DNA from 3 places in the Vibrio aestuarianus genome. Region 1 is predicted to be linked to each of the others. Evidence: predicted binding sites of a transcription regulator. Region 1 holds the regulator's gene; each other region holds the start of a gene.

Region 1 (4,292 bases):
TGCAAGAGCTTCACGTTCTTTATGAGCATCGAGTAGCCATACATAAGGGTTAGTTTCTTCTCCAAAAGGCAATTCACCTTGTAAACCAAACAGGCCTTCTCCCCTGACTTCACACTGAATTTTTTCTTGCTGCAAGAGATGACTGACGATATGTGCTTCTAATAATAAGTTCGAGACGAATATCTTCATGTTGATTGGCTCTAAGTCGTTTTGGTCATATTGTTGAATTTAGATAGACCCCATTTCGCTATCATGGGAAACAATCCAAGCAGTGCAAATGAAAGCAAGACGGACGGTGAAATAATACCAGATAGACTATCTATTTCAGATAACTGTGTGCCTGCATTCAAATAGACAGCAGTGCCTGGCAACATCCCCAACTGGCTAACTAAATAAAAGCGAACAGTGGAAAGTGGTGTTAAGCCCATTAACAAATTGATCAAGAAAAATGGAAAGACAGGTATCAAGCGCAGAGAAAATAGATAGAAAGCGCCATCACTTTCCACACCTTGGTTTATCGCTTTCAGTTTTGAGCCAAATTTGTCTTGCACCCATTCACGCAGTAAAAAGCGGCTGCTTAAAAAAGCTAGGGTTGCCCCGATAGTACTGGCAAAGGAGACTAAAAGTAGGCTAGTCCAAAAGCCGAATAGCGCCGCGCCTAATAAAGTTACCACTGCCGCCCCAGGTATCGAAAATGCCGTGACTAAAATATAGAGCGAGAAATAGAGTGCAGCTGCGCTCACAAAGTTTTGTTCAATATGCTCATTGAGCAGTAATTGCTGTGCTTTGGCGTTTTCTAAGGTTAGATACTGGCCAAAATTCATCGCTAGCAGAATGATGGTAATTAATAGGATTAGACCCAAGACAATTTTTTTATTCATGCTTTTTCTCACCGCGTTTTTACACTAGATATAGTGAATAGGACATGGAAAGTCGAACTTTTATTTCAAAATGGAATAAAAAAGCGCCCGCAATGAAGTGCGAGCGCTTTTTGAAAGGTTGTGGTTAACGTTTATAGATTATTGGCGAGTTCATCACGACGAGATTGCGAAATAACAGACCAGTGTTTTCCTTCAATCGCGCCTTCTAAAGCCCAAAGCAATTCTAAACTGACAGTCGAAGAGTGGGTTTGCTGAATGGCTTTGTACGCTTCTAAAGCACCTTTCGCTTGTAAATCATTAACCGATTCAATACCTGCTTTTTTGAGCATTCTTTCCGTTGCAAGACGCAAATTGGGCAGATCTTTCAAGCGATCTGGCTTTGCCTGAGCTTGAACTTCACGTTCTTGCTTGGCAATTTCAAGTGCGACAGATGCGTCTCTCAAGATTTGTTGCGGGTTGTTCCAGCAATTATCAGGTAATGCAAAATATTTAGTGACGACAGGAAAGCCGCGCTTTTTATATACATAAGGCTCATAGCCCTGCTGTACAAAGCGTTTTGTAGACACATCATCAGCGCGAATGTGAAGTTTATCGTTTACGACCAAAGCAAACATAGTGTCATCGACGAAAATACCGAAACCGCCAAACATTGAACGAGATTTTACTTGTCCAAACTGTTCGAATAGTCGCATTGAATCTTTAAGTACTGGTTTATCCATGTTGTAAATTCTCGGTGTATAGGTAATACGCCACCAAAATCAGGTCCGAGAGGTTAGCAACTCTATGCAGAAAGTGTGTCAGTAAGGAGTAAACTTAATGCTAGTATCATTGCCATCGGCAACCCCGCTACCTACCAATATTTTGGTTTAGGCCGGAGGCTTTGCGTCCCATTCTTTCAAATGGTTTGCCCTGTGCGTGACTTCTAAGAATTAGAATAAATAAAAAATTGGACAAACATCACATTTGTATCTCTTATATGTGATGCCCATCTCAAAAGTTTCATGATTGAAAGTCAAATGTAATCCTAATTTTAAGAATATGGGCAGTTTTGACTTTCGAACGATTAACGAGCAAAAATTTGATTTATTTTTTTATATTTTTAACTGTTTTACGCTCAACAATCTCTGGGTGCATTTCAAAAATACGTCTTTCATGCTCTTTGTCTTTAATGCGTTCTAACAAAATTTCAAATGCATTTTTTCCTACACGGCGCTTAGGCTGGTGAATGGTGGTTAGCGGCGGTGAAAAGTATTCAGCGAGCTCAATGTTGTCATAGCCAATCACTGACATGTCATCAGGGACACGGATACCTTTTTGTTGTAGGCGACTCATTAAACCTAAAGCCATAGTATCGTTAAAACAGAATACAGCCGTTGGACGTTTATCCATTGCTGCGATTTTATCTGCGGCTAATACGGCAGTGTCACACTCGAAGTTACCTTCCAGTATCCAGTTTTCATTCACAGTTAGGTTCGCTTCTGCAAGTGCGCGTTTGAAGCCTTGAATTCGCTCTTGGCAGGCTGCCTTTTCGAAGTGACCACTTAGACATGCAATTTCAGTGTGACCATGATCGATAAGGTATTTGGTCGCTAGATAACCACCTTCTTCAGAATTATCGATGATTTTATCAGCTTGAGAGCTTTCTGGGCCCCAGTCCATTATCACCTTAGGGATATCGGCATGGCGATCGAGCATTTCCAGAAGCTCTTCAGTGAGGTCTGAACACATGACTAACATACCATCAACGCGCTTTTCTGCTAGCATGCGAATATAATCACGTTGTTTCTCATAGATACCGCCCGTGTTACACAAAATGAGCGTATAGCCTTGGCGATAGCAGTAGCTTTCCACGCCATCAATAACTTCGGAGAAAAACAAGTTAGTGGATTGGGTAACTAACATACCGATCGTACGGGTGGTATTACATTTCAAGCTACGAGCCACAGCACTTGGCGCATAGTTGAGTTCCGCTACTGCTTCCATCACTTTTTCTTGTGTAGCTTCAGCAACAAAGCGAGTTTTGTTAATCACGTGCGATACCGTGGTGGTTGATACGCCAGCGAGGCGAGCAACGTCTTTAATCGTAGCCATAAATTCGTTCCTGTCGATAATTGCAGAACGGTTGAATCAGCTTACCATTCAGCAGAGTTAGGCTTATTACCTTGTTAAGATTGAAGCCTAAAAGTAATAAAAACACAAAAACCGCCGGAAACAGCGGTTTGCATCTTAAAAATAATTTTTTATCGTTTTCAGTCAAGATTTTAGTCTGCAAACGTCAATCAGGCAATGAAAAATCTGCTTAATAAATCAGTCAATTGTCACAGTTGACTGATTTATTGTGTATCTATGTAAAGACGCACTAATCGTTAGACAAATACTTGCAGTCCAATTGAAGAAATGCCACTAGCAGTTCGGTTAATGCGCTATAGAACCCGAACTGATCAATTTGTTGGCATCGAAGGCTAAACTGAGGCACCCATGAGAGGATATGCTGTTGGATAAACTCATACTGTTCGACAAAGGCTTGATCTAAATGTTGTTCCTGTTCTAGCTCATTGGATCGAATGATCAAATTCCCCAGAAAATCTAATTCAATAGCAATGTGATCGGCTGGCTCATTCAGCGATGTGCTTACCGCAATGTTATGTGATGCCATTAATTCGGTCATCGCTTTTGCTGGTTCAGCATTGAGAAGACCTGATTGACCAATATAAATAGAGGCATATGGCAGAGCAGAATCTTTATTTGATTTTAGAAAAACATCACAGAAATCAGCGGCAAGCTCTAGTTGAGCATCTTCCCTATCCATGAGTCGATTTAATGCATCGACTAGTTTGTCAATTGCAGGTTTAAGGGTTTGGTTGTCACCTAAGCCAGTAAGAAATGAGCGAATGGCCTGAGTATGGTATTGTTCTAGTTCCTGCTCAGTTAGCTCTTTGACAAATAAGCTCGAAAGCCACCAGTAAATCTCGGCACGCTTTTCATTAAAGGCTTTAGTTTCTTGCATCATCTTGCTCCAAAAATAATTACTCTGCTAAGTTTAGCGAATAAAAATGAATAGCTATCACTATATAAATGAAAAAATATGACAGAAATTGTTATTTAATTAATACCGTCTTGGAAGGTTGTTTTGAATCAATAAACCAGCATTTTTCTCTATTTTTAGCCTGCGATGATAGAATTATGACGATTTATGAATAGAATAAATTTGTACATAGTCTCATACTGAGACTTAGGCATTTCCATATAAATAAGTGGTGTACATGAGCTATCACGTATTAGTTGTTGAAGATGACGCAGTAACTCGCAGTAAACTGGCCGGGTACTTTCAAAATGAAGGTTATACCGTTACAGAGGCGGAGAACGGTACTCAAATGCGAGAGGCGCTTCAGAACAACGTTATTGATTTGA
Region 2 (4,292 bases), 2.0 Mb from region 1:
TTATACGAACGAACTAATATATCACATACCTCTTCAGCGTCCCTTTATCTGACATTAATTTGTCGGGTCGCTTGAAAATCTGGAACGAAAACACCATTGTAAGCCAAACATAAACACGCAAGGCTAACTCTGTTAGAGGCACTTTCCTAGTATGAGTTCTGAGACTGAACAAATAAGATTAGATAAATGGTTATGGGCTGCACGCTTTTATAAAACTCGTTCTATCGCTCGAAACATGGTCGATGGTGGTAAAGTTCACTATAATGGTCAGCGTAGTAAACCTAGCAAAATTGTCGAACTTGGCGCAACCATAACCTTGCGCCAAGGTCCAGAAGAGAAAACCGTGACCGTTGAGAAATTATCTGGGCAACGCCGCGGGGCTCCTGAAGCACAAGCCTTGTATAGTGAAACCAGCGAAAGTATCGCTAAACGTGCACACCATGCCGAGCAACGCAAACTCAATGCACATAATCCAAGCCCAGAGCGACGACCTGATAAAAAACAGCGTCGAGACATTATTAAATTTAAACATCAATAAAAGCGGGACCATGCTCCGAGGAAATAGCTAAATGGCAAATAACATTTTAAATCGCTACTTGTTTAAAGACCTTTCTGTACGTGGCGAATTGGTACAATTGGATAAAGTGTATCAAGAAATCATCTCTAGCAAGGAATACCCAGCGCCTGTACAAAAACTGTTAGGCGAATTGATGGTAGCGACTACACTACTGACTGCAACACTCAAATTTGAAGGCTCGATTACCATGCAACTGCAAGGTAATGGCCCGGTATCGCTTGCTGTTATTAACGGTGACAACGAACAAAAAGTTCGTGGCGTTGCACGCTGGGAAGGTGATATTGCTGATGATGCAGACCTGCATACTTTGATGGGCAAAGGCCATCTTGTTATCACTATTGAACCAAAACAAGGCGAGCGTTACCAAGGTGTAGTCGGTCTAGAGGGTGCTAATTTAGTTGAAGTACTAGAAGGCTATTTCATCCGTTCAGAGCAGTTGAAGACCCGCCTTTGGATCCGTATCGGTGAGCATGAAGGCAAAGCCCATGCCGCTGGCATGTTGCTACAAACTATGCCTGATGGTACTGGAACACCTGATGACTTTGAACATTTAGAACAGCTGACCAATACCGTCAAAAATGAAGAGCTGTTTACTTTACCAGCCAACGATCTACTTTATCGTCTTTATAACCAAGAAAAAGTACAACTGTTCGACCCGCAGCCAGTAGAGTTCCACTGTGGTTGTTCACGTGAACGCAGTGGTGCAGCAATCATCACTATCGGCCAAGATGAAATTAACGACATTTTAGCCACTGAAGGATCAGTTTCTTTACATTGTGATTACTGCGGCACGAATTATTCCTTTGACCAAGCAGAGATAACTGAACTCTACCGTCAAGCGACCCAGAACAGCGGTACTCTTCATTAATTTGCATGTATTATCAAGCACGTGAAATACGTCTCAGAGCCAGCATCAAGCTGGCTTTTTTGTGATCAAAATCCAATAAAATCAAACACCAAAGTGACAGTACGCCATACTTAATTTTTAAAAAGTATTAATCTTTTTGATCTAGCGCAAAGGTTTGCGTGCGCGATAAAATAGTTAGGCCAATATGTGACGGGACACCTAAAACCACACAACAGTCGTGGGCAATTTTTGAGCTACGTCCCTGTTTTATCCCAGTCTCGTTGCTAGCATGGTGAGCAGATAACAATTACAAACTACAAATATTATTACAAAATCCCTACAAAATCCTTATAAGGAGCACCTATGACCGTTATGGAACATACAAAGGCTGCACAATTAGACCTAACCCAACACGGATTAAAAAACGTAACTGAAGTTCTTCGCAACCCAAGTTATGAACAACTGTTCGAAGAAGAGACCCGCCCAGAACTCGAAGGCTATGAAAAAGGCATCGTCACTGAGCTTGGCGCGGTAGCTGTCGATACAGGTATTTTTACTGGCCGCTCACCAAAAGATAAATTCATTGTGAAAGATGACACCACCCGTGAAAATATGTGGTGGACATCAGACACGGTTAAAAACGATAACAAACCCATTACCCAAGAAGTCTGGGACGAGCTTAAAGAACTCGTCACACAACAATTGTCTGGAAAACGACTTTTTGTGATTGATGGTTACTGTGGAACTAACCCAGATACGCGTTTAAGTGTACGTGTAATTACCGAAGTTGCATGGCAAGCACACTTTGTTAAAAACATGTTCATTCGCCCAACAGAAGAAGAACTCGTTAGTTTTGAGCCTGATTTCGTTGTCATGAATGGCGCAAAATGCACCAACTCAAAATGGCAAGAACAAGGTCTGAACTCAGAAAACTTTACCGTATTCAACCTAACTGAAAAAATGCAATTGATTGCCGGCACTTGGTATGGCGGCGAGATGAAAAAAGGTATGTTCGCAATGATGAACTACTTCTTGCCTCTACAAGGTATTGCTTCTATGCACTGCTCTGCAAACATGGGTAAAGAAGGTGATGTTGCAGTTTTCTTCGGCTTATCTGGCACAGGTAAAACCACCCTTTCAACCGATCCCAAACGCGCTTTGATCGGTGATGATGAACATGGTTGGGATGACGAAGGTGTGTTTAACTTCGAAGGTGGTTGCTACGCAAAAACCATCAAACTATCTAAAGAAGCTGAACCCGACATCTACAACGCGATTCGCCGTGATGCCCTATTAGAAAACGTAACCGTGCGCAATGATGGCTCTATTGATTTTGATGATGGTTCGAAAACCGAAAACACTCGTGTTTCTTACCCAATTCACCATATCGACAATATCGTTAAGCCAGTTTCAAAAGGCGGTCACGCCAATAAAGTGATCTTCTTATCGGCTGATGCATTTGGCGTGCTCCCTCCAGTATCAAAATTAACACCAGAACAAACCAAGTATCACTTCTTATCAGGCTTTACTGCTAAACTTGCAGGTACTGAGCGAGGTATTACTGAACCAACACCGACGTTCTCTGCTTGTTTTGGCGCTGCGTTCTTAACGCTACATCCAACCAAGTACGCAGAAGTATTGGTAAAACGTATGGAAGCGTCAGGTGCAGAAGCTTACTTAGTCAACACTGGTTGGAATGGCAGCGGTAAACGTATTTCGATTCAAGATACACGCGGTATTATTGATGCGATCCTAGATGGTTCGATTGAAAATGCAGAGACAAAGCATATTCCAATCTTCAACTTAGAAGTACCAACATCACTTCCAGGTGTTGATACTGGTATTCTAGACCCTCGTGACACTTACGTTGACCCATTACAATGGGAAAGCAAGGCGCACGATCTAGCTTCTCGCTTTATCAATAACTTTGCGAAATACACCGATAACGCAGAAGGTCAATCTTTAGTGGCAGCAGGCCCTCAAGTCGACTAAAACTGATAAGTTCGTAACAAGCCCCTTTTAACAGGGGCTTTTTTTGTTGCCGATAAAGAGAATTTGTTTCACTCTGTCACGACAAGGGATTAAGGATAGGGAAAACATGAAAAAGGTATTGGCGTTGCTGATTGCAGTTATCGCTCTTGTGCTGACCGCGCTATTGGGCTGTTTTGCTTTGTTACATACCCAATACGCCACGCCAGTTAGCCAATTGGTTGTAGAGCGACTTTCTAAGGGCAATATCACCTTTGAATCGGTCGAGTACCAATACCCTTTACATTTTCGCTTTCATCACCTGGTAATACATCAAGATAAACAGACAATCCCTATTGTACAGGCTGATATTTGGCTTAATGCCACTCTGATCCACGATAACCAACTGGTAATTGATAGTATCTTACTTGATGGTCTTAATTTGCAGCATGATCTTCCTAACCTGCCGCGCCTTCCTTATCTCTATCTTCATCAATTAGCACTGCATAATGTCGATATCGCTCATCAAGGTTGGGTGGCCCGTGGAGTTAATATGCAGATCAAGCAACCCTCTTGGTCAGATAAGCACTCATCAATTCCTTTTGGAGAGATTCAATTTTCTGCCGAACAACTCTACTGGCAAGGTGAAGCTTTAAATAATGTGCTGCTAGATATGGATTACAAGCCACATAACAGCACCGTTTATGGGCTTTCATTTACCTGGCAAGGTGCGGCTATTTCAGGACAAGCTGAACAATATCCACAAGGATGGTCTCTGGTCAACGTCACGGTTGATAAACTCAACCTTAGCGCCAACGAAAGTAAGCGACTAACTCAAATCAGCCAAGCGTATTTAACCAACCAGATCGACCACATCAACAGTCTGGATATCTTAAATAG
Region 3 (4,292 bases), 370 kb from region 1:
TAGCGATATAAAAGAATAATCACGATAAGGGATCTCGACGCCAGTTGATCTTTTTATCCCTTAAGTAAAAATCCGCCTTCTTAGAAGGCGGCTTTGGTTTATAGCCCCCTATAAGGGGGCATCCCTGCGCTGCTAGTTTATCTTCAACTCTAACTGCGCCTCATATTCTTGATCTTTCTTGTCTTGGTGCCTTACGTAACGCCTGATGATTTCTTCATTCACACCAACTGTGTCAACAAAGTATCCCCTTGCCCAAAAATGATTACCCCACAGTTTCTTTCTTATATGTGGGAACTTGTTAAACAAGCGGATTGCTGAACGCCCTTTCAATACTCCCATCAACGTTGATATCGAAACTTTTGGTGGAACTATCACAACCAAGTGAATGTGATCCGGCTGAACATTTAATTCCAAGACTTCACAATCTTTCATATTGCACAAAATATAGATTGAGCGATAAAGCTCTTTACCTACATTCCCTTTCAAGATCTTAAATCTGTATTTCGGTGTCCAAACTATGTGGTATTTGCAACGCCAATATACATGTGATGAACTTCTATAATCGCCCATGTTTTTAGTTTCCTCTTACTTATGGTGAATAAGAGGTTTACTTCTAGCATGGGCACTCATTCGGGCAATAGCCCCAAGGTTCAATCACCACCGCCCAAGGCGGTGGTTTAGGGATGACAATAAAAAAGCTCCCATCATTTGGGAGCTTTTGCTTTTAGCACTAAACAAATTTACGCGTAAACAGGCAGACGCTTACAAATCTCAAGTACTTTCGCTTTAGTCGCTTCAATAACAGACTCATCGCCCATGTTATCAAGGATGTCACACATCCAACCAGCTAACGCTTTTGCATCCGCTTCGGTGAAACCACGACGAGTAATTGAAGGAGAACCAACACGGATACCCGATGTTACGAATGGGCTACGAGGATCATTTGGCACTGAGTTTTTGTTGACTGTAATGTTGGCAGCACCTAACGCAGCATCTGCATCTTTACCTGTGATATCTTTATCAATCAAATCAACAAGGAAAAGATGGTTTTCCGTTGAACCTGATACAATGTTGTAACCACGAGCAAGAAACTCCGCTACCATCGCTTTTGCGTTAGCCACAACACGTGTTTGGTACTCTTTAAATTCAGGTTCCAACGCTTCTTTGAATGCAACCGCTTTACCAGCGATAACGTGCATCAATGGGCCACCTTGACCACCTGGAAATACTGCTGAATTTAATTTCTTGTACAGATCTTCACCCGCATTTGAAAGAATTAAACCACCGCGAGGACCCGCAAGCGTTTTATGCGTGGTTGTCGTTACGACATGTGCATATGGTACTGGGTTAGGATAAACACCCGCTGCAATTAGGCCTGCAACGTGCGCCATATCAACAAAAAGGTAAGCATCAACTTTATCCGCGATTTCGCGCATGCGTTTCCAATCACAAATTTGTGAGTAAGCAGAAAAACCACCGATGATCATTTTTGGCTTATGCTCAACCGCTAATGCTTCCATTTCTTCATAATCGATCTGGCCATTCTCATCGATACCGTAAGGAATAATGTTGTAAAGCTTACCAGAGAAGTTTACCGGAGAACCGTGTGTTAAGTGACCACCGTGAGCCAAGCTCATACCTAAAACGGTATCACCAGCATTAAGCAGTGCCATGTAAACCGCGTTATTCGCTTGAGAACCAGAGTGAGGCTGTACGTTTGCGTATTCAGCGCCGAACAATTCACATGCACGTTCGATCGCTAACGTTTCCACTTTATCAACGAACTCGCAACCACCGTAGTAACGCTTGCCAGGATAACCTTCTGCATATTTATTGGTTAGCTGAGAACCTTGAGCTTCCATTACACGTGGGCTTGTGTAGTTTTCTGAAGCGATAAGTTCGATGTGTTCTTCCTGACGAAGAGTTTCTTCTTGAATAGCTGCGAACAAGTCCGCATCGTAATCTGCGATGTTCATATCACGCTTAAGCATCTGTATCTCCTGACTCAGATTTGACTGAATGTTTCAAAAAAACCACACAACGACCAAAAGCAAACGTTTTCGTCACCGTAATATGGCGCACATTCTACATAATTTGATCTGGGTCATAAAGAACAAATTGCAGAAATTATTATGCAGTTTTCTCATAATGACTAACGAGGTTTCTCATGTTACGTGCTCGATTTTTCATGATAACCAGCAAACGTCAACTTTTGGCTTTACACCCTGTAAAACGGCAATTACATAGGTTTACCTCAATTTTTGCTCTCTAGCTACCGAAAAGATCGACTTTTCTTTACTATGCATGCCACTTTGGACTATTTAAATTTATTTTTGATGGAAAAACACACACGCAAAGAAGATTGGATTGCCATTTTAACGGGTACATTTCTAGTCGCACAAGGTATCTTCTTTTTGCAGTCGGCTCATTTACTGACAGGCGGCACTACTGGCTTAGCACTGTTATTAAGCCAGTTTGTCCCAGCTTCTTTTGGAATCTTGTATTTCATTGCCAACAGTCCGTTTTATCTTCTCGCATGGCAACGCTTTGGCAAACGCTTTGCAATAAATAGCGCGGTTTCCGGTGCGTTAGTTTCTATTTTTGCCGACCATCTGTATCTGGTTATTTCTCTTGATAGTGTCAATGACATCTATTGCGCAATAGCGGGCGGACTATTAATGGGATTAGGCATGCTTATTTTATTTCGCCACCGTTCGAGCCTTGGCGGCTTCAATGTTCTTTGCTTATTTATCCAAGATAAATTCGGTATCTCAGTTGGTAAGAGCCAGTTGACTATTGACTGCGCTATCTTGTTTGCCTCTTTCTTTTTCGTCTCACCGACTACTATTGCTATCTCTGTACTGGGAGCGGTTGCACTAAACCTAGTGTTAGCGATGAACCATAAACCAACACGTTATAGCGTTACTTATGGGTAATTGATCTAGGAAAAGGTTTGAAGCCTTTTCCTTCTTTGAAGGTAATTACATTCAGCAAATAACGTACTCCTTTTCTTTATAAAACTTCAAGTTGATTAAAAATCACGCTTTATTAAGTAACACGAAATTAGAAAGCACTAATATTACATAAACTTCAAACTAGATATAAAGCAATCCTCCTTCATCATTATTAATAATAACAAAATCAATAAAAAATAAACTTAAGTACTAGTTTTTTGTTATTTAAATCATCACCTCACCTTTTACAGAACGAAAAACCAAATAATATGCATAGTGTCTTATTTTTGAAGCACTAGGACAGGTTGAAGTCATACACGCTTAATATGAGAATGCTCCACTTAACATAATTATTATTTCTGGCTTTAATTAAGTTGCTTGTAGGAGCTCCTGTTATGGGTGAAAAAGGAAGGATCCGTATTACTAACTATCAAGGTAAATTTTTCTATCGTTTGATAGATTGCCTAGTAATACTGATCACCATGTATATTACGCTAAAGTTTCACTCACATATTGTCACTATGTCATACGTCTCAGTGAGTCTTTTAGGAGTACTTTTTTATTCCTTTATTGCTGAAAGCTTAGGTATTTATAGTGGATGGCGCACAGCTAAACTTCGAGATTTAGCTTTACACACCTCTTTTTGTTGGGCGGCTACTGTTGGTTGTCTGACATTAGTTGGCTACTTCACTAAAACTGGTAATGAATTTTCTCGTTTAATTTTAGGATTTTGGTTTGTCGGATCATTCATATTGCTGATTGTGTGGCGTTCGTTAGCATTCGCCGTCATTTACTATTTACACAAACAAGGGTTCCATACCACCAAAGCCGTCATCATAGGCATGACACCCCAAGGTTTGGAGTTATCAAAAAATCTAATTAAGAATCCTGAATTAGGGATAAAGATGACCGGATTTTATGATGATAGAGAAACAGCCCGTTTAGATGGAGATATTCCTGTTTTAGGCAAAGTTAATGATGCATTAGCATTGGCGAAAGATGGCAAAGTAAAAAATGTATATATTGCTTTGCCAATGCAAGCTCAGCAGAGAATCAGCACCATTTTAGAAGCGTTTTCAGATAGCACTGTTAATACCTATATCGTCCCAGACTTCTTTACCTTTAATTTACTTCATTCTCGCTGGTACACCATCGGCGAAGTTAATGCTTTTAGTATTTTCGATACGCCTTTTAATGGTTTGGTTACCTGGCTAAAACGGTTTGAAGATCTGGTGCTCAGCAGTATTATTTTGACGTTAATAAGCCCTGTTCTTATTGCCGTTGCCATTGGAGTTAAACTCAGCTCACCTGGTCCCATTATCTTTAAACAACTGCGTT

The links. The regulator PurR, encoded in region 1, represses purine synthesis genes. The targets are predictions, from matches to a motif close to TNANGNAAACGTTTNCNTNA.
Region 2: a site for PurR is predicted at 1,588-1,607, ahead of pckA (phosphoenolpyruvate carboxykinase (ATP)). Genes of this name have one in related genera too.
Region 3: a site for PurR is predicted at 2,047-2,066, ahead of glyA (serine hydroxymethyltransferase). Genes of this name have one in related genera too.

The regions. Positions count from the first base shown of each region.
Region 1 covers NZ_JAKNYQ010000001.1:2,110,458-2,114,749, reverse strand. The annotation lists gene MCT08_RS09750 (putative signal transducing protein) at 1-189, opposite strand, end outside; gene MCT08_RS09745 (TVP38/TMEM64 family protein) at 201-893, opposite strand; gene MCT08_RS09740 (TfoX/Sxy family DNA transformation protein) at 1,013-1,600, opposite strand; cyclic di-GMP riboswitch class I at 1,715-1,800, opposite strand; gene purR (HTH-type transcriptional repressor PurR) at 1,965-2,972, opposite strand; gene torD (molecular chaperone TorD) at 3,241-3,888, opposite strand; gene torR (two-component system response regulator TorR) at 4,145-4,292, shown strand, end outside.
Region 2 covers NZ_JAKNYQ010000001.1:134,701-138,992, forward strand. The annotation lists gene hslR (ribosome-associated heat shock protein Hsp15) at 152-538, shown strand; gene hslO (Hsp33 family molecular chaperone HslO) at 570-1,445, shown strand; gene pckA (phosphoenolpyruvate carboxykinase (ATP)) at 1,788-3,416, shown strand; gene MCT08_RS00730 (AsmA family protein) at 3,523-4,292, shown strand, end outside.
Region 3 covers NZ_JAKNYQ010000001.1:2,475,888-2,480,179, forward strand. The annotation lists gene MCT08_RS11310 (hypothetical protein) at 1-3, shown strand, start outside; gene tnpA (IS200/IS605 family transposase) at 133-570, opposite strand; gene glyA (serine hydroxymethyltransferase) at 741-1,991, opposite strand; gene MCT08_RS11325 (YitT family protein) at 2,337-2,936, shown strand; gene vpsL (exopolysaccharide biosynthesis glycosyltransferase VpsL) at 3,350-4,292, shown strand, end outside.